DNA from 2 places in the Pseudomonas sp. E1BtOHC1 genome. Region 2 is predicted to be linked to the other one. Evidence: predicted binding sites of a transcription regulator. Region 2 holds the regulator's gene; the other holds the start of a gene.

Region 1 (15,740 bases), 610 kb from region 2:
CAGGTTCAGGCCCATGGGCAACTGCCAGGTGTATTCGCCGGCCTTGCCACTGCTGCCTCCCAGGGGCTGCGACCACACCAGCGGCGATGGCAGGCTGCTGGTAGTGCTGCTCTGCAACTGGGCCGAGGTCAGCACCGGCGCCGCTTGCGGGGTGTTCCACAACAGGCGCAGGTAGCGCGCCGTCTGCCCGGGCAAGGCCACTTCATGCTGCTCGACCCGCTCGTCGGCGAACGACAGGCGCGCCACCTGGCCTTCGCCCCAGGGCTGCCAGTGCTGCAAGTCGTCACTGGCCTCGATGCTGAACCGCTGGAAGCCGTCGCGCTCGCTGTTCCAGTCCAGCACCAATTGCTGCAACGGTGCCTTGATCGCGCTGGCATCCAGCAACCAGCCGCGCAGGACCTCCTCCCCGGCCTCCATCTGCGTGGAAGGCTGGACCTCCACCAAGGTGCCATTGGTGGTGGACTGCACCCGCACGCTGGGGATGCTGTCGGCGGCGTCCGCCGAGTTGTACAGCGGGAACCACTTCACATCACTGAGCTTGCGCTGCTCGGTGGTCTGCGCCTGCTGGCGCGCCAGGGCATAGGCCTGGGGCTCGCCGGCGGCGTTGAATACACGGATGTCCCGCAGGTCGGTCTGGCTGGCGTGCAGCTGCACCGCCAACGGCAACTCCAGGCGATACCAGGGGCCTTCGCCGCTCAGGCTCAGGGGCGCAAGAGACCTGAAATCCCCCGGTTTGTCCTGGGCCGCGGCGGACAGCGCCACACACAGGCCAACAGCCCCCAACCAGCCCAGGCTCAGCTTCGCACTCACGATGACACTCCTTCATTCAACGGTTTGCCGGGCTCGGCTTCAGCCTCGGCGCGCTTGGGCGGCAATGGGGCGAAATAGCCCACCACCAGCAGCAATACTCCCACCCCGATGAACGAGACGATCCGCGCCAGCCCGCCACGGTTGCTCAATTCCACCAGGAACAGCTTGGCCACCACCACGGCGATCAGCACCGCACCAATCAGCCACACTTCGCGGCGATGGCGCAGATGGCCGCCGATCATCAGGCTCAGGGCAATCAGGGTCCAGACGATGGACAGCCCGGCCTGGACCATCATCGACTCAAGCAAGGCATCCGCCTGGAACGGCACACCGCTCCAATGGTGGGCGGCCCGCATCACCAGCACGGTAAAGAAGGCGAACAGCGACAGCCCCGCCACCAGTTGCGTGGCGCGCTCGGCGTAATCGGCGCGGATCGCCAGCTCCTGCACTGCACTGCGAGACCACACATAAACCCCGAACAAGGCAAACAGCAGCCCCAGCTCCAGGGGATTGAGCAATGGCAGATAAGGCAGCGGCTCGGCCCGGCCATCGCTGAAGGTATTGGCCAGCCAGAACCAGCCCAGCATCAATACCGCCAGAGGCAGCGCGGCATACAGGCGGTACTCCCGGGAATGCGCGGCAACCGGCCACGGCCAATGGCGCGGCGCAGCCATGGCCACCAGATACAGGCTCGGCAGGATCGCCCAACCCAACCAGCGCCAGGCGTTGTACTGCTCGGACAACAGCAGCAGGCCATAACGCAGCTCCAGGGCCAGCACGCCGATCAGCAGCCAGCAACCCAGCACATGGGCAATGCTCAGGATCCGCGTCGGCAGCCATGCCGCCAGGCGCCGCAAACTGAAGAAGTGCACGGCGAACAGCAGGGCCCAGGCCAACCAGCCCAGATCCGCCGCCGGGTGATAACGCGGCGCCCAAGCCGCCAGCAGCACCAGTGCCCCCGCCGGTATCAGCAGGCTGCACACCAGCCCCAGGGACTTCCACTGCAGTCGCACCGCCAGCAGCGCGCAGAGCAGCACACTGGCCGCGGTGATCAGCAGCAACAGGCTCGCCTGCCAATGGGCCGGGGCGAAGCGCAGTACTTCCTTGAGCCAGGTAAAGGCCCACCAGCACGCGCCCCAGGCCAGCAACAGATCGGACAGGTGGCCCAGGCTCAAGGCATCGAAAGCCGAACCGTGATTGCCCCGCTGCAGACGCCAGGCGCCCACCAGGGCCGCCAGGGCCAGCACCATCGGCGTCCAGAAGTCGCCATTGGCCAGGGGCCGTGCAGCGTTCGCCGCCACGAAATACCAGTCCGAACCGGCCAGCAGGAAGGTGCTGCCGCCAATCACCTGGAGCACCAGGCCGAAGACAAAACTGGCCCGCTGCTGCAAGTACAGGCTGAGCCAGATGATCAGCAGGCCACTGGCAGCCCAGACACCACTGGCCGTGCTCCACGGCAGAACGAACAGCACCGCCAGGTTGATCATCATCAACCCGGCCAGCAGCACCAGGGACAGGCCTCGCAGCAACCGCGGATCACTGCGCACCATGTGATTGCGGGCCGCCAGGAGCATGCCGCCGATCAGCGCCAGGCCGATCAGCGAAGCGCTCATCAGGCCGCTCCAGCCGGCGCTGAACACTGCACCGGCATCGCCGTCCGCGCCTTGCAGGCGCATCAGGAACAGTGCACCGCCCAACAGCTGCACGGCGAAGGCGGTGAACAGGAAGGTCCGTGATTGCAGACGCAGGCCGACAAACAGCGTTGCCAGCCCGGCCAGTGCCCAACTGATGGCCGTGCCCTGGGTGAACAGGAACAGCGGCGCCAGCAGGTACAGGAAAGCCAGCCCGGCAACCGCCAGGATCGGCGCAATGCCCTGCTCCCAACTCGATACCTGGGTCTTCTGTGCCCGCCGCAACTGGTCGAAGCTGAACAGCAACGCGATACCGAGCAACAGTGCGCCCAACGGCGCACCGTCCAACAGACTGGATTCGCCAGGCCGCAGCTCACTGAGGAAGGCCAGGGCCGAGCCCACCTGCAACAGCAAGGCGAAGGCCCGGGCCAATGGGCGCTGCTGGCGCAGGCCGAGCCAGAAGATCCCCGCGCCCTCCACGGCCCAGGCGGCCGAGGTCCAGCGGGCATCGAGTCCCAGTGGAATGGCCAGACTGGCGAAAATCACCCCCAGGGCCAGGCAGGTTTCACCCAGCAACAGAGCGCGGCCGCCCATCAGCACCCGCGCCAGGACCATGTAGATCAGGCCCAGGGCCAGGGCGCTGAAGGAGGCAGCGAATTCCAGATGCTGGACCAGCGCCAGCTGCAGGCCGAAGCCCACCAGCGGCGGGCCGAAGAGCATGCTGCCGTCGACGTAGTCGCCCTGGCGCGCGGACCAGTGCAGCAGCGCCTGACGATCGGCGCCCACCGGAGCATCGGTCATTTCCAGCAGTTTGCGCCGGGTGAACAGCAGGCCGATGGCCAGGTACATGAGGAAGAACAGGATCAGGAACGGCTCGGTGCTCCACAGCAGCTCCGGAGTATAGGAACGCAGGCCCCAGGCGAAACCGATGCCGAAGGTGCCGACAAAGCCGATCAGGTTGAGCAGGCGCCAGGCCTTGAACCAGGCAATGGCGAGGATACCGGCGTTGAGCAAGGCGAAGTAGCTGAACAGCGCCACATGGCTGCCGGCGCCAGTGGACGTCAGGATCGGCGCGGCAAAACCGCCCAGGGCGGCGGCCGCCGCCAGGGCCAGGGCATCCTGGGTAATGGCCAGGATCGCCGAAAACACGGTCACGGCCACCAGCAGGCCCAAGGCCGCGGAAGGGTCGAGCAACGGATGCAGGCGCATGGCTGCAAACACCGTCAGGTAGAGCACGGCGATGCCGGTGCCCTGCAGCATCAGCGCGTAGTTGCTGTTGCGTCGCCGCAGCCACCAACCCAGTCCCAGCAGCCCCAGGGAGCTGGCCGCCACCCCGGCATAACGCAGTTCGATGGGCACCACCATGCCTTCGGTGGCGTAGCGCAGGAGGAAGGCCAGGCCGAGGAACAGCAGCACCACACCGACCCGCAGCACGGTGTTGCCACCAAACAGCCAGGTGCGCGCACCGCTGATGGCGCGCTCGATCAGGTTCGGTTGCAGATCCACAGGGGCCGCAGGCTGCTGCGGCTCCCGGGACGTCGCCTGGGGCGCGGGTTGCCAGACCGAATCCGGCACCGGCTGGCTGGCTTCCATTGCCGCGACAGGGCGCACCGCAGCGGGCAACTCCCAGACCAGCTCGGGGGCCACCGGCACCGGCTCCACAGGCTGGACTTCATCCAGAATGAATTCAGGCAGCTCTTCGCGTTCCGACGCGGCGCTCATGCTTGCGCTGGCCTCGGCAAGCGGGGCACTCGGGGGAGCTGACGCGGGTTCGGCAGCGGAGCCACCGTTGCTTTCCAGCAGGGCCAGACGCTGGCCCAGCGTGGTCAAGGCCTTTTTCGCCTGTTCCAGCTCGCGGTGCTGGTCGACAACTTGTCGCTGCAGGGCGCCGAAACGAATGGCCAGGCCGACGGCCAGGCCCAGCAGCGCACCTATCAGGGCATCGCTGATGGACTCATCAACGATCCACCCCAGCACCATCCCCAACAGCATGAACATCCATTGCATGTGTCGATATCCCTAAGCGGTCCACTAAAGGACAGGTACAGCTGTGTTGACGCTTTCGCCGGCAAACTGGCTCCTACGGAGATTGTAGATGCCGGTTTGCCGGCGAAGGCCGGTCCCCGATTGGAAGCTGAGCGCGGCTCAAAAGACACCATCCGGGAGATAAAATCGCCGCTCAGTATATCGACCCGGCCCAATAAACGTTGGGCCTTGTGCACAGTTCGAGCATTTTCCCGAACGCCTCACTCCAGCGCCTTCCAGATCTGCGTGGCGTATTCACGGATGGTCCGGTCCGAAGAAAACCAGCCCATGCGCGCCGTGTTGAGCACCGCAGAGCGCCACCACTCCTTGGAGTCGTGCCAACGCTCCTCGACTCGGGCCTGGGCACTCCAGTAAGCATCGAAATCGGCACAGACCAGGAACCGGTCGTAGTCGATCAGGGAATCGATCAGCCCGATGTAGCGCGACGGATCATCTGGAGAGAACACCCCGCCACGAATCGCCTGCAGCACATCGTTGAGCCGATGGGAGGCAGCGATATCCGGCACCGCGCTGAATTCGCCATTGCGCTTGCGCGCCTCAACCTGCTGGGCGCTGAGGCCGAAAATGAACATGTGTTCGGCGCCCACCTGCTCGCACATTTCGACGTTGGCGCCATCCAGGGTGCCGATGGTCAGGGCGCCGTTGAGGCCGAACTTCATGTTGCTGGTGCCCGAAGCCTCGAAGCCGGCGGTGGAGATCTGCTCCGACAGGTCGGCGGCGGGAATGATGCTTTCCGCCAGGCTGACGTTGTAGTTGGGCAGGAACACCACTTTGAGCAGCCCGCGCACTGTCGGGTCGTTGTTCACCGTACGGGCGATGTCGTTGGTCAGTTTGATGATCAGCTTGGCCTGGTGATAACTGGCGGCTGCCTTGCCGGCGAAGATCTTCACCCGGGGCACCCAGTCGGTTTCCGGCTCGGCGCGGATCGCCTGGTACAGCGCCACGGTATGCAGCAGGTTGAGCAATTGGCGCTTGTACTCGTGAATGCGCTTGACCTGCACATCGAACATCGCCGCCGGGTTGACCGCGATTCCCAGACGCTCATGGATGATTGCCGCCAGGGCGCGCTTGCTGTGTAGCCGCTGTTCGGCGAACTGCTTGCGAAAGGCCGCTTTCTCGGCAAAGGGCTCAAGACCCAGTAGCAGTTCCTCGGGATTGTCCAGCAGTTCGGGGCCCAGAGCGTCCACCAGCATTTCGGTCAGTTGCGGGTTGGCCTGGTATAGCCAGCGGCGGAAAGTGATGCCGTTGGTCTTGTTGTTGATCCGCTCGGGGTACAGCTTGTGCAGCTCGGAGAACACCGTGCTGCGCATCAACTGGGTGTGCAGTCCGGAGACGCCATTGACGCTGTGGGAGCCGAGAAATGCCAGGTTGCCCATGCGCACCCGGCGACCGTTGTCTTCCTCGATCAGCGACACCGCCCGCAGTACGTCGAAATCATGCAGGCCCTTGGCCCGCAAGGAGTCGATGTGCTGGGCGTTGATCAAATAGATGATCTGCATGTGCCGTGGCAGCATGCGTTCCATCAGGCCCACCGGCCAGGTTTCCAGGGCCTCGGGCAACAGGGTGTGGTTGGTGTAGGACAGGGTTTCCACGGTGATCTGCCACGCCGCATCCCAGGCGATGCCGTGCAGGTCCACCAATTGGCGCATCAGCTCGGCCACAGCGATCGACGGGTGGGTGTCATTGAGCTGGATGGCCGCGTGCTCGCCGAGGCTGAGCACCGAGTCGTGCATGTTCTTGTGGCGCCGCAGCAAATCCTGCAACGACGCCGAGACGAAGAAATACTCCTGGCGCAGGCGCAGCTCCTGGCCCGCCTCGGTGCTGTCGGCCGGGTACAGCACCCGGGAGATGCTCTCGGCCCGGGCCACTTCTGCCACGGCGCCCAGGTGGTCTCCGGCGTTGAAACGCTCCAGGTGCAAATCCTCCATGGCCCGGGCCCGCCACAGACGCAGGGTGTTGACACTGGCCCCACGCCAGCCCACCACCGGGGTGTCGTAGGCCACTGCCCGTACGGTTTCCGCCGGCCACCAGACCTGGCGAGTGTTGCCCGCCTCGTCGGTCACAGTGTCGACGCTGCCGCCAAAGCCGATGGAGTAGATCACCTCGGGGCGCTCGAACTCCCAGGGGTTGCCGAAATCCAGCCAGTGTTCGGTCTGCTCCTGCTGCCAGCCGTCGACAATCGCCTGGCGGAACAGACCGTGCTCGTAACGGATACCGTAGCCGTGACCGGCGAGGCCCAGAGTCGACATGCTCTCCATGAAACACGCCGCCAGGCGCCCCAGGCCGCCGTTGCCCAGGGCCGCATCGGGCTCCAGCAAGCGGATGCGCTCCAGGTCCACCCCCAGATCGGTGAGGGCCTCACGGGCCACGTCCAGCAGGCCAAGATTGCTCAGGCTATCGAACAGCAAGCGGCCGATCAGGAACTCCAGGGACAGGTAGTACACCCGCTTTTGCCCCTTGCGATACATCTGTCGCGTGTGATCCATCCAGTGGTCGACCATATGGTCCCGCGCAGCCAGGGCAATGGCCTCGAACCAGTCGTGGTCGAAGGCGTGATCCGGGTCTTTGCCTACCGCGTAGGTGAGTTTGGTCAAGACGGCTTCGCGAAAGGCGGCCACCTCAGCGTCGCGAACAAGGGATTCCTGAGTCATCGATACGACCTCTGACGAGATACACAGTGAGCATGGAATGGTCTGAGCCTAGTCGGTCTGACACGGAGCGAAGGCTCTGGTTCGGCGCTGTTTCAAATGGCTCGGCTCAAGAGGGAGTCTTCTGCGCCTGCGGGGAAAAAGATGCAGATGCCGTGCCGCCAGGGACTAATCGCCAAGCACGAAAGAAAAATCCGACCTAAAGTCGTTCAAAAATCCACCAGTCCCGGTATGATCGCGCGCCCTGGAACATGCCGGAACCACCACCTTGATGAAGTCCAACCTGATCGCCGCCGCGGAAATCGACCGTCTCGATACCTGGGCCAAATACACCGCGCCCATGTGCGGTTCCTGCATGTCCAGCTGCTGCACCCTGCCGGTGGAAGTGAAGATCAAGGACCTGATCCGCATTGGCATCGTCGACGAATTCGAGCGCGGCGAACCGGCGAAGAACATCGCCAAGCGCCTGCAGAAAGAAGGCATCGTCGAGCGCTACAACCAGAAGTCGGAAATCTTCACCCTGCAGCGCATGAGCAACAACGACTGCCTGTATCTGGATCGTAAAAGCCGCCTGTGCACCATTTATGACAAGCGCCCGGACACCTGCCGCAACCACCCGAAGATCGGTCCACGTCCGGGCTACTGTGCCTACAAGCCCAAGCCCCAGGAGCGCCCGACCAATACCAGCAGTCGGACCCTGGAACGCTTCTGAGCCCGATCGGCTAGCGGGAGCCCTCCCCGCGCACAAAAAACCGGCACAAAAAAAACGCCCCCGACCGCAAGGCCGGGGGCGTTTTCATTCAGCCGGAACTAAAGACTCAGTTCTTGGCTTTCTTGGCAGCGCGGGTACGCTCGCTTTCGTCCAGGATCTTCTTGCGAAGACGGATGGACTTAGGCGTCACTTCGCACAGCTCGTCGTCCTGGATGAATTCCAGAGCCTGTTCCAGGGTGAAGCGAACAGGTGGAACCAGGGCGATGGTTTCGTCCTTGCCCGAAGCACGCATGTTGTCGAGCTTCTTGCCTTTGGTTGGGTTCACACCCAGGTCGTTGTCACGGCTGTTCAGACCAACGATCTGACCGTTGTAGATTTCCTGACCGTGTTCAACGAACAGCTTGCCACGCGCCTGCAGGGTTTCCAGGGAGTAGGTCAGTGCCTTGCCGGTTTCAACCGAAACCAGAACGCCGTTCTGACGGCCGGACATGTCGCCGGACTTCATCACGTCGTAACGATCGAAGATCGAGGTCAGGATGCCAGCACCGTTGGTCAGGGTCAGGAACTGGTTACGGAAACCGATCAGACCGCGAGCAGGGATGTTGTATTCCAGACGTACACGGCCCTTGCCATCCGGCACCATGTTGGTCAGGTCGCCCTTACGCAGGCCCATCTCTTCCATCACCTTGCCCTGGGATTCTTCCGGCAGGTCGATGGTGACGTTTTCGAACGGTTCGTGCTTCACGCCGTCAACCAGACGGATGATCACTTCTGGACGGCCTACAGCCATTTCGAAGCCTTCGCGACGCATGGTTTCGATCAGTACCGAGAGGTGCAGCTCACCACGGCCGGAAACCTTGAACTTGTCGGCCGAGTCGCCTTCTTCAACGCGCAGAGCAACGTTGTACAGCAGCTCTTTGTCCAGACGTTCCTTGATGTTACGGGACGTCACGAACTTGCCTTCTTTACCGCAGAATGGCGAGTCGTTGACCTGGAAGGTCATGGAAACGGTTGGCTCGTCAACGGTCAGAGGCTTCATCGCCTCGACGGTGTCCGGGTGGCACAGGGTGTCGGAGATGAACAGCGAGTCCATACCGCTGATGCACACGATGTCGCCTGCAGCCGCTTCTTCAACGTCCACACGGTGCAGACCGTGGTGACCCATCAGCTTGAGGATACGACCGTTACGCTTCTTGCCAGTGGCGTCGATAGCCACGACTGGAGTGTTCGGCTTGACCCGACCACGAGCGATACGGCCAACGCCGATCACACCCAGGAAGCTGTTGTAGTCCAGTGCGGAGATCTGCATCTGGAACGGACCGTCACGGTCAACAGCCGGCGCAGGTACGTTGTCGACGATCGACTGGTACAGCGGGGTCATGTCTTCAGCCATTTCGGTGTGGTCCAGACCGGCAATGCCGTTCAGGGCCGAGGCGTAGACGACTTTGAAGTCCAGCTGTTCTTCAGTGGCGCCCAGGTTGTCGAACAGGTCGAAGATCTGGTCCAGAACCCAGTCAGGACGCGCGCCCGGACGGTCAACCTTGTTGATCACCACGATTGGACGCAGGCCGGCTTCGAAAGCCTTCTTGGTCACGAAACGGGTTTGCGGCATAGGGCCGTCTTGAGCGTCGACCAGCAGCAGCACGGAGTCGACCATGGACATTACGCGCTCAACTTCGCCGCCGAAGTCGGCGTGGCCCGGGGTGTCCACGATGTTGATGTGGTAGCCGTTCCAGTTGATGGCGGTGTTTTTGGCCAGGATGGTAATGCCGCGTTCTTTTTCCTGGTCGTTGGAGTCCATCACGCGCTCGTCGTTGAGCTCGTTGCGCTCCAGGGTGCCGGATTGACGCAGGAGTTTGTCTACCAGGGTGGTCTTACCATGGTCAACGTGGGCAATGATGGCGATGTTGCGTAGATTTTCGATCACTTGTGTATCTCGATCAGAGGATTCGGTGTGCTGACAAATGCTGGCAGCGATTAACAATAGATTCAGGCCTGGCCGTTACAGCTGGACGGCGGCGTCGGGGGGCCGGTGACGCAAGCCACAGGCGAACATCCCCGGGCACTTAGCTCGGTCTATAAACGCGCACATTGGCATGTCCCTCACTGAGCAGATGGTGAGCATGCAGGCGACTCATGACGCCTTTGTCGCAATACAGCAGGTACTGGCGCGTAGGGTCCAGTTCCTTGAAGCGGGCGTTCAATGCATAGAACGGCAGCGCTTTTACTTCGACGCCAGGCAGCTGCAGCGGGTCATCTTCCTCGGCATCCGGGTGACGGATGTCGATGACGATCTGACCGGCCAGCGCTTCACTGACTTCTTCAATCTGCAAATCCTGGCCCAACTCGTCGATCACTCGATCGATCGGCACCAGTTTGGCCCGCTCGATCGCACGCTCGAGCACCGCCATATCGAATTCTTTCTCTTCATGCTCGACGCGATGGCGCTTGGCATGGGTCTTGGGGTTCACCGAGATGACCCCGCAGTACTCCGGCATGTGCTTGGCGAAGTCGGCGGTACCGATTTCGACGGCCAGGTCGATGATGTCCTGCTTGTGGCTGGCGATCAGCGGACGCAGTACCAGCTTCTCGGTCACGCAGTCGATTACCGACAGGTTCGGCAGGGTCTGGCTGGACACCTGGGAAATCGCCTCGCCGGTCACCAGCGCGTCGATGTGCAGGCGGTCGGCGATGCTCGACGCGGCACGCAACATCATACGCTTCAAAATGACGCCCATATGACTGTTGTCGACTTTGCCAAGGATTTCCCCGAGCACTTCCTCGAACGGCACGCTGACGAACAGCACCCGCTGGGAGCTGCCGTACTTCTTCCATATATAGTGCGCGACTTCCATCACGCCCAGTTCGTGGGCACGTCCGCCCAGATTGAAGAAGCAGAAATGCCCCATCAGGCCGCGGCGCATGATCTGGTAGGCCGCCACGGTGGAATCGAAACCGCCGGACATCAGCACCAGGGTCTGTTCCAGGGCGCCTAGCGGGTAGCCGCCGATGCCATTGTGCTGGCTGTGGATCACGAACAACCGTTGGTCGCGAATTTCCATCCGCACTTCGATTTCCGGCTCTTTCAGGGAAATGCCGGCGGCGCCGCACTGCCGACGCAGTTGGCTGCCAACGTACTTTTCCACATCCATGGAGCTGAATTCATGCTTGCCGGCGCGCTTGCAGCGCACCGAAAAAATCTTCCCGGGCAAGGCCTCGCCGAAGTGCTGCTTGCACTTGGCAACGATGTCGTCGAAGTCGCCCAGAGGGTACTCGTCGACCTGCAGGAAATGTGCGATGCCGGGCATGCAGCTCAGGCGCTCGGTCAGGTCCTTCAGGGCCTTGGGCTCGCTGAGGGCGGTTTCCAGTTCGAGGTTGTCCCACACACCATTGACCACCACGGCCGGGTCCAGATCGCGGAGCACGGCACGGATGTTCTTGGCCAACTGACGGATGAAACGCGTCCGTACCGGGCGGCTCTTGATGGTGATTTCCGGGAAAACTTTAACGATTAGTTTCATGAAAACAGCGCGCGCTGGGCCAGCCGAAAAAGGGGGGCGCGGATTATAGCGGAAATTGCTCAAGGTTTAACCAGTTAATGTGCAGAAGGTTTTCAATGCACCAAAACGGGTCATTTATCAAAGAAGACGCTACATTGCAGTGCGCCAAATGCCGGCATTACGCCAAATCCGCTGCAGAAAGCGTGATTTTGGGGCAGAAAACCCATCTCGGGGCACTGGCATGCAATTTGCTCCCTTGTGAGGCAGGTTGCCATGGCAGAGTATTCGCGCCGGCATCACCCACATTCTAAGGGCACTCCAACACCAAGCCCGAAGCCACCCCGGAGGACACTATGTCGAAGTCGGTTCAACTCATCAAAGATCATGACGTCAAATGGATTGATCTGCGCTTCACTGACACCAAGGGCACTCAACATCACGTGACCATGCCGGCTCGTGATGCGCTGGATGAAGACTTCTTCGAATCCGGCAAGATGTTCGACGGCTCCTCCATTGCTGGCTGGAAAGGCATCGAAGCCTCCGACATGATCCTGATGCCGGACGACGAAACCGCCGTGCTGGACCCGTTCACCGAAGAACCGACCCTGATTCTGGTCTGCGACATCATCGAACCTTCGAGCATGCAAGGTTACGACCGCGACCCACGCGCCATCGCCAAGCGCGCCGAAGAGCACCTGAAAGCCACCGGCATCGGCGACACCGTATTCGCCGGTCCAGAGCCAGAGTTCTTCATCTTCGACCAAGTGAAATTCAAGTCCGACATCTCCGGCTCGATGTTCAAGATCTACTCCGAACAAGGTTCCTGGATGTCCGACCAGGACATCGAAGGCGGCAACAAGGGCCACCGTCCAGGCGTCAAAGGCGGCTACTTCCCGGTTCCACCGTTCGACCACGACCACGAAATCCGTACCTCCATGTGCAACGCACTGGAAGAAATGGGCCTGACCGTTGAAGTTCACCACCACGAAGTGGCGACTGCCGGCCAGAATGAAATCGGCGTCAAGTTCAACACCCTGGTGAAGAAAGCCGACGAAACCCAGACCCTGAAATACGTCGTGCACAACGTGGCCGACGCCTACGGTCGCACCGCCACTTTCATGCCTAAGCCACTGTACGGCGACAACGGCTCGGGCATGCACGTGCACATGTCCATCTGGAAAGACGGCAAGAACACCTTCGCTGGTGAAGGCTATGCCGGCCTGTCCGATACCGCCCTGTACTTCATCGGCGGCATCATCAAGCACGGTAAGGCTCTGAACGGCTTCACCAACCCGGCAACCAACTCCTACAAGCGTCTGGTTCCAGGCTTCGAAGCCCCGGTCATGCTGGCCTACTCGGCGCGCAACCGCTCCGCTTCGATCCGTATTCCTTACGTGTCGAGCCCTAAAGCCCGCCGTATCGAAGCCCGTTTCCCGGACCCGGCTGCCAACCCGTACCTGGCCTTCGCTGCTCTGCTGATGGCCGGCCTGGACGGTATCCAGAACAAGATTCACCCTGGCGACGCTGCTGACAAAAACCTGTATGACCTGCCGCCTGAAGAGGCCAAAGAGATTCCACAAGTTTGCGGCAGCCTGAAGGAAGCCCTGGAAGAGCTGGACAAAGGTCGTGCGTTCCTGACCAAAGGCGGCGTTTTCAGCGACGACTTTATCGACGCTTACATCGCCCTGAAAAGCGAAGAAGAGATCAAGGTCCGTACCTTCGTACACCCACTCGAATACGAGCTGTACTACAGCTGCTGATCCGCAAGCCGCGTGATCAAGAGGCCTCCTTCGGGAGGCCTTTTTTATGCCCGCGCATTTGCCCTGCCCGGGGTGGTTGCGTGCATCATGGGCGCCGACCTTCTCTTATCAGCCGAGCCCACCCATGACTTCGCGCCTCAATCTGTGCCTCGCCCTGACCTGCAGCCTGCTCACTACAGCCGCCTGCGCCACCGAAGCTCCCGCCGCTCTCGCCCCATTGCTGGACAGCATCGGCGAACGCCTGGCAATTGCCGATCAGGTGGCCCTGAGCAAATGGGACAGCCACAAGGCGGTGGAGGACCGTCCTCGGGAACAGCAGGTGATTGCCGGCGCTACGGCCCAGGCCGCCACCTATCACCTGAGTGAGGAAACGGTCGGGCAGTTCTTCGCCGCCCAGATCGAAGCCAACAAACTGCTGCAGTACGCCAGGCTGTCCAGCTGGCACCTGCAAGGCCTGGCGCCGGAAACGCCGCGCCAGGACCTGGCCGGACAGATCCGCCCACAACTCGATCAGTTACAAAAACGCCTGCTGCAGCAACTGGCCGACTTCAGCTCCCATCGCGGTGATCGCCAATGCCCGCAATGGCTGGCCCAGGCCAATCAGGCCGCCAGCAGCGACCCGTTGCGGCGGCTGGCAATGATTCGCGCTACCGCTGAGTTATGTGTGTTCAAAGGTTAACCGCGCCCGCGCCCAGCCTCACGCCGCCCTATGCTGAGCCTTTCAACCGCACACCCGTAATGGGCTGGAATCACCGTGATGCGCATCGCTGTTTTTTGCCTGCTGTGGATAACGGCGCTGCCCGCCAGCGCAGAGCCTTACACACAACTGCAGTTGCAGGGCGTGCCAGACCACGGCGCGCTGCGGGCCAACAACGGCAGCTTCAATGTGCAGGTGACGCTAGCCCCGGACTTGCAGCCGCAGCATCGCCTGCGTCTGCTGCTGGACGACCAGCCTTATGGAAGCCCCAGCCGAGGCCCCGAGCTGCCGCTGGTGAATATCGACCGCGGCCAACATCGCCTGGCGGTGCAGATCCTCGACGGCGCGCGGGTGCTGCAACAGAGTCCGAGCATCACCTTCAGCCTGCTGCGAGCCCATCGTCGTTGAGCGCAAACCTCAACCGCGCACCACCCCGCTGGCCAACAGCTTGGCGATAGTTGACTCATCCAGCCCCAACCCCTGCAGCACCGCGCGGGTGTCCTGGCCCAGGGCCGGCGGCGCACTGCGATAACTGGCCGGCGTGCGCGAAAGCTTCACCGGTGAACCCACACCCCGATAATCCCCCATCTCCACCAACAGGCCGCGATGCCGGGTATGGGGATGAGCCACCACCTGATCCACCGTGGCAATCGAACCGCAAGGCACTCCCAGGCCAATCAGCCGCGGCGCCAGCGAGGCCCCATCGTGGGCAGCCAGATGCCGCTCCAGCGCCTGCTTCAAGGCCTGGCGATTGACCGAGCGCTGGCCGTTATCGGCAAACCGCGGGTCTTCCAGCAACTCGCTGGCCCCCAGTTCCTGGCACAGCCTGGCGAACTGTCGATCATTGCCAACCGCGAGGAAGATCGGTTCGCCAGCCGTGCAATAGCTGTCGTAAGGGGCAATGTTGGGATGGGCATTTCCAGTGCGTTTCGGGGGCTTGCCGGAGGCGAAGTAGTTCGGCAGATGAGGGTGCAGCAGGGAGACACCGCAGTCATACAGGGAAATATCCAGAGACTGCCCAAGGCCACTGCGCTGACGTTCGTTGAGGGCCAGGAGAATCCCCGCCAGAGCATTGAGCCCGGTGACCATATCGACGATCGGCAGGCCGATGCGCAATGGCCCGCCCTCGCCTTCACCGTTGACACTCATCAAGCCGGCCATGGCCTGGATCACCGCGTCATAGCCGGGCAAACCGCCCAGGGGGCCATCGGCGCCAAAGCCGGAGATCGCGCAATGGATCAACCCCGGGAAACGCGGGCTCAGCACCTCCTGAAAACCGATGCCCCAGCGTTGCAGGGTGCCGGGCTTGAAGTTCTCCACCAGCACGTCGGCGCCTTCCAGCAATTGCATCAGCAGGGCCAGGCCCTCGGGGCGCGACAGGTCGACGGCAATCCCCTGCTTGTTACGGTTGATGCCGCGAAAGTACGAGGCGTCGTCGCCTTCGAACGGCGGCCCCCAACCCCGGGTCTCATCGCCACTCAAAGGCTCCAGCTTGATGACTTCGGCGCCATGGTCGGCCAGGGCCTGGGTACAGTAGGGACCGCCCAGCACGCGACTCAGATCGATGACTTTCAGGCCCGCCAGGGCCCCTTGGGCAAGCTTCATCCAGGTACTCCGCACATCGGAAAGGGACGGCCAATCAGGCCGGCAGCAACTGCATGGCCTCGGCTTGCGACAGCGGGCTCTCATTGGCCAGGCGCGCCAGCAATTCGGCATCGATGGCCGGCTCCAGGCTCAAGGGGTCCCGTGGCAGCACCCTGTGCGCCAGCACCAGATGAGCCAGGGCCAGGCGTCGATAATCCGGAGCCTGGCGCACGGCCTCCCAGGCCATGAAGATCGCGCTGGTCAGGTGATACAGCACGCTGCCGAACTGCCGCACCTGCTCATCCCGCCGTTGTTGCGCCACCGCACTGAAGCCAGTGACCGTGCGCAGCAG
Region 2 (15,740 bases):
GTGGCCAACGCAGCCGGCTTTGTCCGCGAGCACGCCCACGGCACCACCGTAGCCCGCGGCGGCGAAGGCGCTGCCCGGGAGTTCTGCGAGCTGATCCTGCAAGCCCAGGACCGCCTTGAAGCAGCCAACGCCGCTTACCTATAGAGCCCACCCATGCTGAGTAAAAAGATTCGCAACATCCTGATATTCGGGATCATCGCCCTGCTGTTCGCGGCGGTCGGTTACTGGAACATCAGCCCAGAGCGCTTCCTCGACAAGCCGGTAGTGCAGGTCGACGAGAACGCCATCGACTATTACGTGATCAACGCCCGCAGCGTGCAGTACCTGCCTGACGGCAAGCTGCAGTACGAAATGACCTCGGACAAAGTGGAGCACGTCAAGGCCAGCGAAGTGACGCTGCTGACCAAACCGGACCTGCAGATGTACCGCGGCACCACTTTCCCCTGGCACGTCCAGAGCGAGCGAGGCGAAGTCAATCCGGACGGCACCGAGGTCGAACTGATCGATTCGGTAAGGGTTTCCCGCACCGATGAGCACAACCGCAACCTGCTGATCACCACCAGCCGCATGACAGTATTCCCGCAGAAGCAATATGCGCAGACCGAGCAAGCCGTTAGAATCGACGGCGCCGGCGGCGTGACTACGGCCAAGGGAATGAAAGCGTATTTGAAAGACGGCAGGATGAACCTGCTATCGAACGTAAGAGGACAGTATGAGGCTCGTTAAAACCCTCCCTATTTTGCTCAGTCTGGGCGCAGCACTGGGAAGCGTGAGCGCCTGGGCTCTGCCGAACGATAGCCAACAGCCGATCCGCATCCAGGCCGACGACGCCCAGTTGGACGACAAGAACGGCGTGGCCACCTACAAGGGCGATGTGATCATCACCCAGGGGTCGATGAAGATCACCGGCAACACCGTGACCATCACCCGAGCCAAGAGCGGCGAAATCGACGTAGTGACGTCGGTGGGCAACCTCGCCTACTTCGAGCAGTTGCAGAAGCAGACCGACCCGAAACCGGTTCAGGCCTACGCTGTGACCATCCAGTACCACGCTCAGCAGAATCGCATCGTGCTGATCGACAAGGCCAAGGTCATCAACGACGGCAACACCACCGAAGGCGAGAAGATCGTCTACGACACCGTCAAGCAAGTGGCTAACGCCGGTCGCGCCAATGGCAGCTCGGTCACCGCACCACGTCCGCGGATCGACATGGTCATCCAGCCGAAAAAGAAAACCGACGAGCAAAAGGCCCAGTAATGGCAACTCTGAAAGCTCAGCACCTGGCCAAGAGCTACAAGAGCCGCCAGGTCGTGCGTGATGTCAGCCTGTCCATCGACAGCGGCCAGATCGTCGGCCTGCTCGGCCCCAACGGCGCCGGCAAGACCACCTGCTTCTACATGATCGTCGGCCTGGTCCAGGCCGATCAGGGCCGCGTCCTGATCGACGACCTAGATGTCAGCCACCAACCGATGCACGGTCGCGCTCGCGCCGGCATCGGCTACCTGCCCCAGGAAGCTTCGATCTTCCGCAAGCTGTCGGTGGCCGACAACATCACGGCCATCCTCGAGACCCGCAAGGAACTCGACAAGGCCGGCCGTCGCCAGGAACTGGAAAGCCTGCTGCAGGAGTTCCACATCAATCACATCCGCGACAACCTCGGCATGAGCCTGTCCGGTGGTGAACGCCGCCGCGTGGAAATCGCCCGCGCCCTGGCCACTGCCCCCAAGTTCATCCTGCTGGACGAACCCTTTGCCGGCGTGGACCCGATCTCGGTCGGCGATATCAAGCAGATCATCCACCACCTGAAGGCCAAGGGCATTGGGGTGCTGATCACCGACCACAACGTCCGCGAAACCCTGGACATCTGTGAAACCGCCTATATCGTCAATGACGGGCAACTGATCGCCGAAGGCGACTCCGAGACCATCCTGGCCAACGAACTGGTCAAGGAAGTCTACCTGGGCCATGAGTTCCGCCTGTAAAGGCTGAGGTGTCGGGCTAGATGCCAGAGCGCCAGGAACAATAAATCCCTACAAATTTTATTGTTACAGCGCTCTAGGCAAACACTTCAGTTTCAGGCATATAATTTGCTTATGTTTGGCGCTCCGGCGCCCTGTAGTGGATGGCGCATGTGCGCCGGCAAATAAGGTGTTAAGCCCCTGCCATGAAACCATCGCTAGTCCTGAGAATGGGCCAGCAGCTGACGATGACACCGCAGCTGCAACAGGCCATCCGCCTGCTCCAATTGTCGACCCTGGACCTGCAACAGGAAATCCAGGAAGCCCTGGAGTCCAACCCGATGCTCGAACGCCAGGAAGATGGCGAAGACTTCGACAACAGCGACCCCTTGGCCGACAACACAGAGTCCAAACCCAACACCGAGATCCAGGAACCCTCCTACCAGGAAACCGCCCCCACGGTGGATAACCTCGAGGAAGGCGAATGGAACGAACGCATCCCCAACGAACTGCCGGTGGACACCGCCTGGGAAGACGTCTACCAGACCAGCGCCAGCAGCCTGCCCAGCAGCGATGACGATGAGTGGGACTTCACCACTCGCACATCGGCCGGCGAGAGCCTGCAAAGCCACCTGCTCTGGCAACTGAACCTGGCGCCGATGTCGGATACCGACCGCCTGATCGCCGTGACCCTGATCGATTGCATCAACAATCAGGGCTACCTGGACGAGACCCTTGAAGAAATTCTCGAGGCCTTCGATCCGGAATTGGACATCGAACTGGACGAGATCGAAGCCGTCCTGCACCGCATCCAGCAATTCGAGCCGGCCGGCATCGGCGCCCGCAACCTGGGCGAATGCCTCCTGCTGCAACTGCGCCAACTGCCAGCGAAAACTCCCTGGCTGAGCGAAGCCCAGCGCCTGGTCAGTGACTACATCGACCTCCTGGGCAGTCGCGACTACAGCCAGCTGATGCGCCGCATGAAGCTCAAGGAAGACGAACTGCGTCAGGTCATCGAACTGGTGCAGAGCCTCAACCCGCGCCCGGGCTCACAGATCGAATCCAGCGAAGCCGAATACGTGGTCCCGGACGTCATCGTGCGCAAGGACAACGAGCGCTGGCTGGTGGAATTGAATCAGGAGTCCGTGCCACGCCTGCGGGTCAACGCACAGTACGCCGGCTTTGTTCGCCGCGCCGACACCAGTGCCGACAACACCTTCATGCGCAATCAGTTGCAGGAAGCTCGCTGGTTCATCAAGAGCCTGCAGAGCCGCAACGAAACCCTGATGAAAGTCGCCACTCAGATCGTCGAGCACCAACGCGGCTTCCTGGAGTACGGCGACGAAGCCATGAAACCTCTGGTTCTGCACGACATCGCCGAAGCTGTGGGCATGCACGAATCGACCATTTCCCGTGTGACCACGCAAAAATTCATGCATACCCCCCGGGGCATATATGAACTGAAATACTTTTTCTCCAGCCACGTCAGCACCTCCGAAGGCGGCGAATGCTCGTCCACGGCGATCCGCGCGATCATCAAAAAACTGGTGGCTGCGGAAAATCAGAAAAAGCCGTTGAGTGACAGCAAGATCGCTGGTTTACTGGAGGCACAAGGCATTCAGGTAGCCCGTCGTACCGTCGCCAAGTACCGCGAATCCCTTGGGATCGCGCCTTCCAGCGAACGGAAGCGGTTGATGTAGCCGCCGGGCTGGCCACAGCGTTTCAGAGTGTGTTTGAAACAGGTCGAAAGTCGGTTTCAAACGCGGTCTAGGTGGCAGGCAACCCAGCCTGCCGCGTTATGCACTGGCAACGAAGGAGAAGCTGTATGCAAGTCAACATCAGTGGACACCAACTCGAAGTGACTGAACCTCTGCGCGCTTACATCGGCGAGAAACTCGACCGGCTGGAGCGGCACTTCGACAAGATTACCAATGTGCAGGTCACCATGGCTGTCGAGAAGCTGAAGCAGAAAATCGAAGCCACCCTGCACATCCACGGTGGGGAGGTCGTCGCCAATGCAGAACATGACGATATGTATGCCGCAATTGACCTGCTCACGGACAAGCTTGACCGCCAACTGAAAAAGCATAAGGAAAAGCAACTCCACCTTCTCCAAGGCACGGGTCGCTAACACTCCCCTCCCATGATCCGACTTGAAAGCATCCTGACCCCCGGCCGTTCCTTGGTGAACGTGCCGGGCGGCAGTAAAAAACGCGCCCTCGAACAAATTGCCAACCTGATCAGCCGCGAAGTGCCTGATCTGGAGATGCAGGATGTCTTCGAGAGCCTGATCGCCCGTGAAAAACTCGGTTCCACCGGTTTTGGCAACGGCATCGCCATTCCCCACTGCCGCCTCAAAGGCTGCGAGTCGCCTATCAGTGCGCTGATGCACCTGGACGCTCCAATCGACTTCGACGCCATCGACGGTGCCCCGGTGGATCTGCTGTTCGTCCTCCTGGTTCCGGAAGCCGCTACCGACGCACACCTGGAACTGCTCCGGCAGATCGCCAGCATGCTCGATCGCAAGGAAGTCCGTGACCGACTGCGCAGTGCCACCAGCAATGAAGCCTTGTATCAGGTTGTCCTGGACGAGCAAAACGGTCAGTAATCATGCGCTTGATCATTGTCAGCGGCCGCTCCGGCTCAGGTAAAAGCACCGCCCTCGATGTTCTTGAGGACCACGGCTACTACTGCATCGACAACCTTCCCGCCGGCTTGCTGCCCGAGCTGGCCGAGCGCGCGTTGATTCACACGGAACTGGCACAACCTCTGGTGGCGGTTTCCATCGACGCCCGAAACCTGCCCAGCCATCTGTCGCGCTTCCCCGAGTTGCTGGAAGAAGTACGCAGCCGGCATATCCAGTGCGACGTGCTCTATCTGGACGCCGACGAGGAAACCCTGCTCAAGCGCTTCTCGGAAACCCGGCGGCGTCACCCGCTGAGCAGTGCCAATCGCTCGCTGGCCGAAGCCATCCACGATGAAACCCAGCTGCTGGGCCCCATCGTCGATCTGGCCGACCTCAAGGTCAACACCACCAATCTGAACCTCTACCAACTGCGGGACACCATCAAGCTGCGCCTGCTGAACCAACCCGAACCCGGGACTGCGTTCCTGGTGGAGTCTTTCGGTTTCAAGCGCGGCATGCCGGTGGACGCCGATCTGGTATTCGACGTGCGCTGCCTGCCCAATCCGTATTGGAAGCCCGAACTACGCGCCCAATCCGGGCTGGACGCACCTGTGGCCGAATACCTGGCCGCACAGCCCGATGTCGAGGAAATGTTCCAGGACATCTCCAGCTATCTGCTCAAGTGGCTGCCACGTTTCGCTGCCAGCAATCGCGCTTATGTAACCATTGCCATTGGTTGCACCGGCGGGCACCACCGCTCCGTGTACCTGACCGAGCGCCTGGGCCAGGTCCTGCAAAAATCCCTGAAGAACGTCCAGGTTCGCCACCGCGACCTTAGCTGAAAGGATCTACCCCGCGATGCCAGCTCTGGAAATCGAAATCATCAACAAACTGGGCCTGCATGCCCGTGCCTCAGCCAAATTCGTCGGCGTAGCGGGGCAGTTCCCCTGCCAGATCCGCGCCGGCAGGAGCCCGGAATCCATGGTGGACGGCAAAAGCATCATGGCCATGATGATGCTCGCCGCAGGCAAGGGCACCAAGATTCATCTGAAGACCGAAGGCGAGCAGGAACAGGAAGCGCTGAATGCGCTGGTGGCATTGATCAACAACTACTTCGACGAGGGCGAGTAAGCCCCTCCGGGCCACTCGCCAAGCGCCCCTCAGGCGAGCGCCGTATCCATCACCATCATCAGGCAAAAGCCGATGCACAAGCCGAGGCTGGCGAGCTTTTCGTGACCATTGCGACGGGACTCGGGAATCACTTCGTGAGTCACCACCAGCAACATGGCTCCCGCCGCCAGGGCCAACCCCAGCGGCAGCAGCACCTGCGCCAGACTCACCAACCAGGCACAGAGCAAGGCAAAGACCGGCTCCACCAAACCTGAAGCGGCGCCAATCAGGAATGCCCTGACCCGCGACATCCCCGCCCCCGCCAGCACCAGTGCGATCACCAGTCCCTCCGGCACATCCTGCAGGGCAATCCCCATGGCCAGGCTGTCCGCATCTGCCATGCCGCCCCCTGCCGACACCCCCACCGCCATGCCTTCCGGAATGTTGTGGGCAATGATGGCGAAGACAAACAGCCAGATGCGTGGCGCAATCACCGGATGTTCCGCCGTGCCGACCAGGACTTCGGGGCTCGCGCCCGAGACCTTGCGATCCACCAGGAACAAACCAAAGGCACCCAGCATGATGCCGGCGCAAACCAGGCCACTGGAGCCCCAGGCAGACAAACCCAAGTCTTGAGCGGCGGCAATACCGGGAACGATCAGCGAAAACGCCGTCGCCGCCAGCATCACCCCAGCGCCAAAACCCAGCAACGTATCGCTCACGGCCATCGGCATTCTGCGGATCACCAGCACCGGGACCGCCCCTAGTGCCGTGCCCAATGCGCAGATCGAGCCACCCTGCAAGGCGCGCAACAACCTTGGTTCCAGATTCAGCCAGCTCAGCCCTTGAGCCACCAGCAACGCAGTCCCCGCCAACAGCAACAGCGAACCGAAGGCATAACGAAACATCCGTCCGCTGCTGATCGCCAGTGTTTCAGTGCCCATAATCGGCCTTAGATCTTGTTATGAATGGAGGTATCAGGCCATCGCGGCCTGATAGCGTTGCGCGACTTCCGGCCAATTGATCACGTTGTAGAACGCATTGATGTATTCCGGCCGACGGTTCTGATAACGCAGGTAGTAGGCGTGCTCCCACACGTCCAGACCGAGAATCGGCGTGTTGCCATTCATCAGCGGGCTGTCCTGGTTACCGCTGCTTTCCACCACCAGTTTTTTCTCCGGAGTCACGCTGAGCCAGGCCCAGCCACTGCCGAAGCGGGTCAGCGCAGCCTTGGTGAACGCCTCCTTGAAGCTCTCGAAACCACCCAGTTGCTGCTCGATTGCCTGACCCAGGGCACCCTCGGGCTTACCGCCACCTGCTGGGGTCATGACCGCCCAGAACAGCGAATGGTTAGCGTGGCCTCCCCCTTGGTTGATCACCGCGGCCCGAAGTTTTTCCGGCAGTTGCTGGACACTGGCCACCAGTTTTTCGACTTCCCAGCCCGCCCATTCAGTGCCCTCTACAGCGGCATTGAGATTGTTGATGTAGGTCTGGTGGTGCTTGCTGTAGTGAATCTCCATGGTTTGCGCATCGATGTGCGGTTCCAGCGCGTCATAGGCATAAGGCAGTGCAGGCAAGGTAAAGGACATATCAATGGGCTCCGTAAGAGGGGCTGTCGGCTAGCGGGCTGTCGGCTGACAGGCCCGCGACGTTGCTGTCCAGCAAACGATGAGTACGGGGGTACTCACCGTGATCACCGATGAAATTCAGCAGTTCGACGTAGGTCTTGCTGCTCTGGCGCAAAGCCGCTTCGCGCAAGGCAGGGCTGAGGCGGTTGTCCTGCATGGTTTGCAGCAGGCGCTGATGGATCGCGCAGAGGTACTCCGCGCTCTCCTCCGGTTGGTTCAGGCGCAAATGCAGGTCCGCCAGGTTGTGATGGGAAATCACACAGGCTGCCACCGCCTCGTCGGCATCCCCCCAGCGCTCGAACAACACCTGGGCCAAGGCCAATGCCTGCAGGTAGAACTCGCGAGCGTCCACCAGTTCGCCCTGCATAAAGAGACGATTGGCCCTTTCGATCGTGCGTTTCCAGTGCTCCATGGTGAGCCTCCAAAGCGGTGTTGGGATTACACGCCGCCTGCGGTGAGTTTTTCCGGGTCCAACAGGACCTCAAGCTGGCTGCGTGGCAGATCAGTGAGTTCAAGCGCCACGTCGATCACCGGGCGACCTTGCTTGTAGGCGGTCTTGGCGATTTCTGCGGCCTTCTGATAACCGATGATCGGGTTCAGAGCAGTCACCAGGATCGGGTTGCGTGACAGCGCTTCCTTGAGCTTGGGTTCGTTGACCTTGAAGCTGGCAATCGCCTTGTCCGCCAACAGGCGACTGGAGTTGGCCAGCAGCTCAATACTGCCGAGCAGGTTCTGGGCGATGATCGGCAGCATCACGTTGAGCTCGAAGTTGCCCGACTGCCCGGCCACGGTGATGGTGCTGTCGTTACCAATGACTTGGGCTGCGACCATCGCCACGGCTTCCGGAATCACCGGATTGACCTTGCCCGGCATGATCGAGGAACCCGGCTGCAGCCCCTCCAGCTCGATTTCGCCAAGCCCCGCCAATGGGCCGGAGTTCATCCAGCGCAGGTCGTTGGCGATCTTCATCAACGACACCGCAGTGGCCTTGAGCTGGCCGGATACCGTGACCGCCGTGTCCTGTGAGCCGATCAGGGCGAACAGGTTCTTGCCCGGGGTGAACTGCACCTGGGTCAGCTTGCTCAACTGCTGACTGAAGCGCGCGGCGAACTCGGGGTGAGCGTTGATTCCGGTGCCCACCGCGGTGCCGCCCTGAGCCAGGGCCTGCAGGCTCGGCAGCAGGTCCTGCAAGTGAGCGATATTGGCCTTGAGCTGCTGTGCCCAACCGTCCAGTACCTGGCTCATTCGCACTGGCATCGCATCCATCAGGTGGGTACGACCGGTCTTGATGAAGGGGTGCACCTGCACCGCCTTGCGCTCGATGACCTCCACCAGATGCACCAGTGCCGGCAGCAATTGCTCATGCAGGGTCAGGGCTGCGCTGACGTGAATGGTGGTAGGAATGATGTCGTTGCTGCTCTGGCCACAGTTGACGTGGTCATTGGGGTTGACCGGCTCGCCCAACAAGCGGCTGGCCAGGGTCGCCAGCACTTCGTTGGCGTTCATGTTGGAACTGGTACCGGAGCCGGTCTGGAAGATGTCCACCGGGAAGTGCTGCATGAAGTCGCCTTCCAGCAAGCCCTGGGCGGCATCGACGATGGCCTTGCCCTGGGACGCGCTGAGCTGCCCAAGCTCGACGTTGGCCTTGGCCGCCGCGGCCTTGGCCAGGATCAGCGCACGAATGAAGGCTGCCGGCATGCGTTGCCCGCTGATGGGAAAGTTATCCACCGCACGCTGGGTCTGCGCGCCATACAGGGCCTGCTCCGGGACCTGCAGCTCGCCCATGCTGTCGCGTTCGATACGGGTATTACTCATCGGGAAATCCTTGCACCAGTTCAATCAGAGGAATGGAAGGCAGCAGCGAGCAGGTCGCCAGTTGCCAGGCATGGCTTTGCCAGCGCTTGAGCCGGCACTTGCACAAAGACAACCGCTCCATGTCGCGCAAAGGCCGCCAGGCCTGATCCAGGCACAGGCTTCGCCAGTGCCAGGGCAGCGCAGTATCGGTAGCGGTATCGATCAACAAACGGAAAGAGGTTTCAGCGACGGTCCAGGCCGACATCGCGGTGCAGCAGGCCAGGTAGCGGCCCTCGGCGAGGTAATGCTCGATCAGACGCGGTTCGTCCGGTTCCAGTGCGCAACGGATCTGGCGACTCATCCAGCGCCAGCTTTCGAGGTAGGGCTGCTCGTGCAAGGCAGAACTCATGACCTGGGCTCATTGAATAATGATTTTCATTATTAAATGATATTGAGAATCAAATCAATCTGGCTTGTACGATTTTTGCCCAACTTTTGTAGGAGCCGGCGTGCCGGCGAATGGGCTCTTGCGCCTGGTGTCGGACGTCAGGACGCCTTCGCTGGCAAGCCAGCTCTACAAAGCGCCAGGCATAAAAAAACGCGCCACCCGGGGAGGTGGCGCGTTGGGGTGACTCAGGACGGCGGTCAGCTGCCGGCGACAGTCATGCGTTCGATCAGCACCGAGCCGGTGCGAATGTTGCTGCGCAGTTCCAGGTCGTTACCCACGGCAATGATCTGCTTGAACATGTCCCGCAAATTACCGGCAATGGTCACTTCCTGTACCGCGAACTGGATTTCGCCGTTCTCGACCCAGAAACCCGCTGCACCACGGGAATAATCCCCAGTGACCATGTTCAGGCCATGCCCCATCAGCTCGGTCACCAACAGACCACGCCCCATGCGCCGAAGCAGCGCAGCCTGATCTTCGTCGCCATGGGTGACGAACAGGTTGTGCACCCCACCGGCATTGGCGGTGCTCGGCATGCCCAGCTTGCGCCCGGAATAGGTGCCCAGCACATAGGACACCAACTCCCCATCCTTGACGAACGGCTTGGCGTAAGTGGCCAGGCCATCACCATCGAACGCCGAACTGCCCATGGCGCGCATCAGGTGCGGACGCTCATCGATGGTCAGCCACTGGGGAAACAGTTGCTGGCCCAATGCACCTTCAAGGAAGGATGATTTGCGATACAAATTGCCACCGGAAATCGCGCCGAGAAAACTGCCGAACAGGCCACCGGCCAGTTCCGCGGAAAACAGCACCGGCACTTCGCAGGTCGGCACCGGACGGGCGCCAAGCCGGCTAGCTGCGCGCTGGGCGGCACGCTGACCAATGCTCGCAGGGTCGGCCAGCAACTGGCCCTGGCGATTGACGTCGTACCAGTAGTCGCGCTGCATCTGGCCATTGACCTCGGCAATCATCACGCAGCTCAGACTGTGGCGGGTGGAAGCATAACCACCGATGAAACCGTGGCTGTTGCCATACACCCGGCAGCCCTGGTGGGTGCTCAGAGTAGTGCCGTCGGCATTCTTGATCCGACTGTCGGCAGCAAAGGCCGCTGCTTCACAGGCCAGGGCCTGCTCGATGGCCTGCTCTGGGGTGATGTCCCAGGCGTGGAACAGATCGAAGTCCTTCAGGTCCTTGGCCATCAAGGATGCATCGGCCAGCCCCGAGGCCTCGTCTTCGGAGGTGTGCTTGGCGATCGCCAGGGCCGCGGCCACGGTTTCACGAATGGCCTCGGGACCGCTGGCAGAAGTGCTGGCCGAACCCTTGCGCTGGCCCACATAGAGGGTGATGCCAAAGCCCTGGTCGCGGTTGAACTCCACGGTCTCCACTTCCCGCTGGCGCACCGACGTCGACAACCCCTGCTCCAGGGACACCGCTACTTCGCAGGCACTGGCCCCCTGGCGCTTGGCCTCGGCAACGATCTGCTCGACTTGCTCCTGCAGGGCCGGCAAAGCCTGTGGGCCGACGCTTTGTGCTGCACTCATGCTGTTCTCCACTCAAATTCTGCTTTCGATTAAGGCCGGCGAGCGACCGGGCCGGACAAGCGGCCCTCGACTGGTTATCATGGCGGCGTTTCTTTGCGGACTGCCACCATGGTTGATTCTTACGACGACTCCCTCGATGGGGAGAAAAGCAAATCCCAGGTCAAACGCGAGCTGCATGCTCTGGTTGATCTCGGCGAGCGCCTTACCACTCTCAAGCCTGACTTGCTGAACAAACTGCCTCTGACCGACGCCTTGCGCCGGGCCCTGGCGGATGCACCCAAGCACGTCGCTCATATCGCCCGAAAGCGCCACCTGCAATTCATCGGCAAGCTGATGCGGGACCAGGACACCGACGCGATTCTGCAACTGCTTGACCAACTCGACGCCTCCACCCGGCAGTACAACGAACGCTTCCATAACCTGGAACGTTGGCGCGACCGCCTGATCGGCGGTGGCGATGACGTACTGGAGAAGTTCGTCGGTGAATACCCGGACGCCGATCGCCAGCAACTGCGTTCCCTGATCCGTCAGGCCCAGCACGAGGTGGCCCATAACAAGGCGCCGGCCTCCAGCCGTAAAATCTTCAAGTACATCCGCGAACTGGACGAGACCCAACGCGGTCTGCGTTGAGTCCTCCACGGGTGAGCTGCCCAGCAGCTCACCCGGCGCCCTCTTCTCTTATGCCCCTGTACCACCCACGGTGATCGCGTCGATCTTCAAGGTCGGCTGGCCGACGCCTACCGGCACTGATTGCCCATCCTTGCCGCAGGTGCCGACGCCGCTGTCCAGGGACAGGTCATTGCCCACCATCGAAACCCGGCTCATGGCTTCCGGACCGTTGCCGATCAGAGTCGCGCCCTTGACCGGGGCGGTGATCTTGCCGTCTTCGATCAGATACGCCTCGCTGGTGGAGAACACGAACTTGCCGCTGGTGATGTCCACCTGGCCGCCGCCAAGGTTGGCGCAGTAGATGCCCTTCTTCACCGAGGCGATGATTTCCGCCGGATCGCTTTCGCCACCCAGCATGTAAGTGTTGGTCATGCGTGGCATCGGCAGGTGCGCGTAGGACTCACGACGTCCGTTGCCGGTACGGGCCACACCCATCAGGCGGGCGTTGAGCTTGTCCTGCATATAGCCCTTGAGCACGCCGTTCTCGATCAGGGTGGTGCATTCGGTCGGGGTGCCTTCATCGTCCACGCTCAGGGACCCGCGACGCCCGGCCAGGGTGCCGTCGTCGACGATGGTGCAGAGTTTGGAAGCCACCATCTCGCCCATGCGGCCGCTGTAGGCCGAACTGCCCTTGCGGTTGAAGTCACCCTCCAGGCCGTGGCCCACAGCTTCGTGCAGCAGCACCCCGGACCAGCCGGAGCCGAGCACCACCGGCAAAGTGCCGGCCGGCGCCGGAATGGCCTCGAGATTGACCAGGGCCTGGCGCAGCGCTTCACGGGCATACCCCATGGCCCGGTCTTCGCTGAGGAAATAGCGGTAATCGGTACGCCCGCCACCACCGTGGCCACCGCGCTCGCGTCGGCCATTGTGCTCGACGATGACGCTGACATTGAAGCGCACCAGCGGCCGCACATCCGCCGCCAGACCGCCGTCAGTCGAGGCTACCAGGATCCGCTCCCAGACCCCGGCCATGCTCACGCTGACCTGCTGGATACGCGGGTCCAGGGCACGGGTCGCCGCATCGACGCGCTTGAGCAACTCGACCTTCTCGGCCCGGCTGATGACTTCCAGAGGGTTGTCCGGTGCGTAAAGCTGCGCCACGTCCTGGGTCGAGAACGCCTGCACGGTGCCGTTCTGCCCGGCCCGGGAGATCGAACGCGCAGCACGGGCCGCCAGCCCCAAGGCTTCCAGGGTGATGGCGTTGCTGTAGGCAAAGCCGGTCTTCTCACCGGACTGCGCACGCACCCCAACCCCTTGGTCGAGGTTGAAACTGCCTTCCTTGACGATCCCGTCTTCCAGGGACCAGGACTCGGAAATCTGCCCCTGGAAATACAGGTCGGCGGCATCGATGCCCGGGCCGGCCAGATCCCCGAGCACGCCCTGCAAGCTTTCGATGGTCACGCCGCCAGGGGCTAGAAGATGTTCACTGACTGAGGACAACAACCCGCTCATATGCTTTGGCCTTAAATTCGTCGTACTTATGCAAGCCGTTGAACGCCTTGCGAGAAAATGCGCCGGTGACTGACCACCGGCATCCGCGCCCGGATGGACGCCTGTTCACTGCTGTCGCGCTCGGCCAGCAGCACGCCCTCACCTTGATCCTGCTCCGCCAGCAAGCGTCCCCAAGGGTCGACGATGGCCGCATGGCCGTAGGTTTCCCGGGGGCCGGGGTGGACTCCGCCCTGGGCCGCCGCCAGCAGGTAGCACTGGGTTTCAATGGCCCGAGCCCGGATCAGCACCTCCCAGTGCGCGGCGCCGGTCACAGCGGTAAAAGCCGAAGGCGCGGTAATCAATTCAGCGCCAGCGGCCCGCAATTCGCTGTACAGCTCGGGAAAGCGCAGGTCATAACAGACCGTCAGCCCCAACCGGCCCACCGGCGTATCCGCCACCACCACTCGGTTTCCATGAGCATAGTCATCGGATTCACGATAGCGTCCGCGATTGTCCGCCACGTCGACATCGAACAGATGCAGCTTGTCGTAACGCGCCACGATCTGCCCCTGATCATCCACCAACAATGAACAGGCATTGGACTTGGCCTCTGGCTGATCCTTGGGGGGCAGCGGCAAGGTCCCGGCCACAATCCATAACCTGAGGTCGCGGGCGGTCTGTTTCAACCATGGCAGGATCGGACCTTCGCCCAGGGCTTCTGCACGACCGATGGCTGCCATGTCACGGCGGCCCATGGCGGCGAAATTTTCCGGCAGGACCGCCAGCGTTGCACCGCCGGCAGCGGCTCGCTCGAGCAGGCCCCGGGCCTGCAGCAGATTGGCCAGAACATCGCTCTGGCTGACCATTTGAATCACCGCAAGAGACATGGCGTACTCCGTATTGGGTAGGCCGCCATGCTACTCCATAGGCGTGAATCGAGGATTCTCAAAACGGCTTGTCGAAGGTGATTTTCGGCTCTTTCCACGGGCCCTTGACGTTGTATTTGACGCTGGCAAAGCGCGCCACGCGATCACCGATCAACTTGTCGATCAGGAACAACGCCCCACCCACCGCCGGCGCCCCGACAATCAGCGCGGCAATCGGCAGGTTGTTGGTGACCGGCAGGGTCACCAGCAGCTTGGCATCCACTTGATCAGCCACCATATCCAAGGTGCCATTGAGCTCCAGGTTGCTCGACGGCCCGGTCAGGGTGATCGGCTCGCGAGTGACGTACACGCCGTTGCTCGCCGCCAGCACACCCTTGACCCGGTCATAACTCAGGCCCTTGCCGAACAGGTCGGAGAAGTCCAGGCGCAGGCGCCGGCCGATGGAGTTGAAGTTGAGCAAGCCGAACACCCGCAGTGCCTGGGCGCCGCCTTCGACTTCGACGAACTGGCCCTTGCGCAGGGTGGCGTCCAGGCTGCCGGAGAAGCGTTTCAAGCCCACCCAGGCCGGTGAGCCCGGCCAGCGGCCATCGACGTCCAGGTGAAAGTCCTCACTGGTCACGGTCGGCGCGAAGCCCCAGCCCTTGAGCACGTCAGCCAGGTTCTGGCCGCCAATACGGCCACGGTACCAACTGTTGCTGGCACCGGCCTGGCCTTCCCAGCCCCCCTCGCCTTGCAACTGCATGCCCTTGAGGCCCAGGTCCAGGCCATTGAAGACCATGCCCTTGGCCGTCGGCCGGACCTTGAGCGCCCAGCGGCCGATCAGGTCCTGCCCTTGGAACAGCTGGGCAATGGAAATATCCAGTGGCGGAACGTTCTTCGGGTCCACCGAAGCCAAAGGGTCAGGTGCATTTTCATCGGCCTGGGCCGCCGGGTCGGCAGCCGGCAGACGCACATACGCCATGTCGATGACCATCGGCGCCACCTTGGCATCGGGAATCCCGACTTTGCCCTTGGCCTGTTGACTGTCGATCTGCAGCTCCCAGGCAGCCGGCTTTCGGCTCAGCAGCAGATTGACCTGGTCCAGCGTGGTGCCGAAGGCGCTGAGCTTGCGGACCTTGAAGTCCGCACTGCTGAGCAACTGCTTGGCACTGCCCCCCGGGTCCTGCCCGGCATAGCGATCCACCAGCGCTTTCCACGGCTCCACATCCAGCTCGGACAGAATCCCCCGCACCCGCAGTCCCTTGCCCGCAGGCAGCAAGGCCGCACCGTCGCCGAGGAACAGTTCGCCCCGGCCCTCGGCGAACTTGCCGCTGGGCGCCGCGAAGGTGAAGTCGGCCAACTCACCGTATTTGAACCAGTAGCGCCGCTCGGCCCCTTGCAGGGTCATGCGAAACACACTGTTACGCCCGGTGCTGGCGGCCATGCCGAACGGCGCCGGCAGGTCCACCGCCACGCCCTTGAGGCTGGAGCTGACCATCAATTGGCTGTCGGCACCATCAAGGTTCAGTTGCAACTGATAGGGCACTTCGCCAGACACCGGCAACGGCTGGCTGACTTTCAACCAATCGGTGAGCTTCTTCACCGTAACCTGGCCCTTGGCAACCACCCGGGTATTGGGTTTGCCTGGCTTGCCATCGGCAAAGA

The links. The regulator sigma-54, encoded in region 2, starts transcription at its own class of promoters, with help from an activator protein. The targets are predictions, from matches to a motif close to ANTGGCATNNANNTTGCTNT.
Region 1: the regulator sigma-54 is predicted to act here: its motif matches at 11,583-11,602, upstream of glnA (glutamate--ammonia ligase).

The regions. Positions count from the first base shown of each region.
Region 1 covers NZ_CP196023.1:1,227,502-1,243,241, reverse strand. The annotation lists gene ACSSVC_RS05745 (DUF3999 domain-containing protein) at 1-810, opposite strand, end outside; gene ACSSVC_RS05740 (DUF2339 domain-containing protein) at 807-4,448, opposite strand; gene ACSSVC_RS05735 (glycogen/starch/alpha-glucan phosphorylase) at 4,688-7,138, opposite strand; gene ACSSVC_RS05730 (YkgJ family cysteine cluster protein) at 7,404-7,847, shown strand; gene typA (translational GTPase TypA) at 7,954-9,774, opposite strand; gene thiI (tRNA uracil 4-sulfurtransferase ThiI) at 9,914-11,368, opposite strand; gene glnA (glutamate--ammonia ligase) at 11,701-13,107, shown strand; gene ACSSVC_RS05710 (chorismate mutase) at 13,232-13,786, shown strand; gene ACSSVC_RS05705 (hypothetical protein) at 13,865-14,212, shown strand; gene ACSSVC_RS05700 (CaiB/BaiF CoA transferase family protein) at 14,222-15,409, opposite strand; gene ACSSVC_RS05695 (acyl-CoA dehydrogenase family protein) at 15,444-15,740, opposite strand, start outside.
Region 2 covers NZ_CP196023.1:1,833,080-1,848,819, reverse strand. The annotation lists gene ACSSVC_RS08445 (KdsC family phosphatase) at 1-144, shown strand, start outside; gene lptC (LPS export ABC transporter periplasmic protein LptC) at 154-726, shown strand; gene lptA (lipopolysaccharide transport periplasmic protein LptA) at 713-1,258, shown strand; gene lptB (LPS export ABC transporter ATP-binding protein) at 1,258-1,983, shown strand; gene ACSSVC_RS08425 (RNA polymerase factor sigma-54) at 2,166-3,659, shown strand; gene hpf (ribosome hibernation-promoting factor, HPF/YfiA family) at 3,785-4,090, shown strand; gene ptsN (PTS IIA-like nitrogen regulatory protein PtsN) at 4,103-4,567, shown strand; gene rapZ (RNase adapter RapZ) at 4,570-5,427, shown strand; gene ACSSVC_RS08405 (HPr family phosphocarrier protein) at 5,444-5,716, shown strand; gene ACSSVC_RS08400 (ZIP family metal transporter) at 5,746-6,639, opposite strand; gene ACSSVC_RS08395 (superoxide dismutase) at 6,673-7,284, opposite strand; gene ACSSVC_RS08390 (DUF2753 family protein) at 7,286-7,735, opposite strand; gene ACSSVC_RS08385 (class II fumarate hydratase) at 7,762-9,138, opposite strand; gene ACSSVC_RS08380 (FagA protein) at 9,131-9,526, opposite strand; gene pmbA (metalloprotease PmbA) at 9,763-11,109, opposite strand; gene yjgA (ribosome biogenesis factor YjgA) at 11,218-11,739, shown strand; gene tldD (metalloprotease TldD) at 11,788-13,230, opposite strand; gene ACSSVC_RS08360 (carbon-nitrogen hydrolase family protein) at 13,257-14,096, opposite strand; gene ACSSVC_RS08355 (YhdP family protein) at 14,155-15,740, opposite strand, start outside.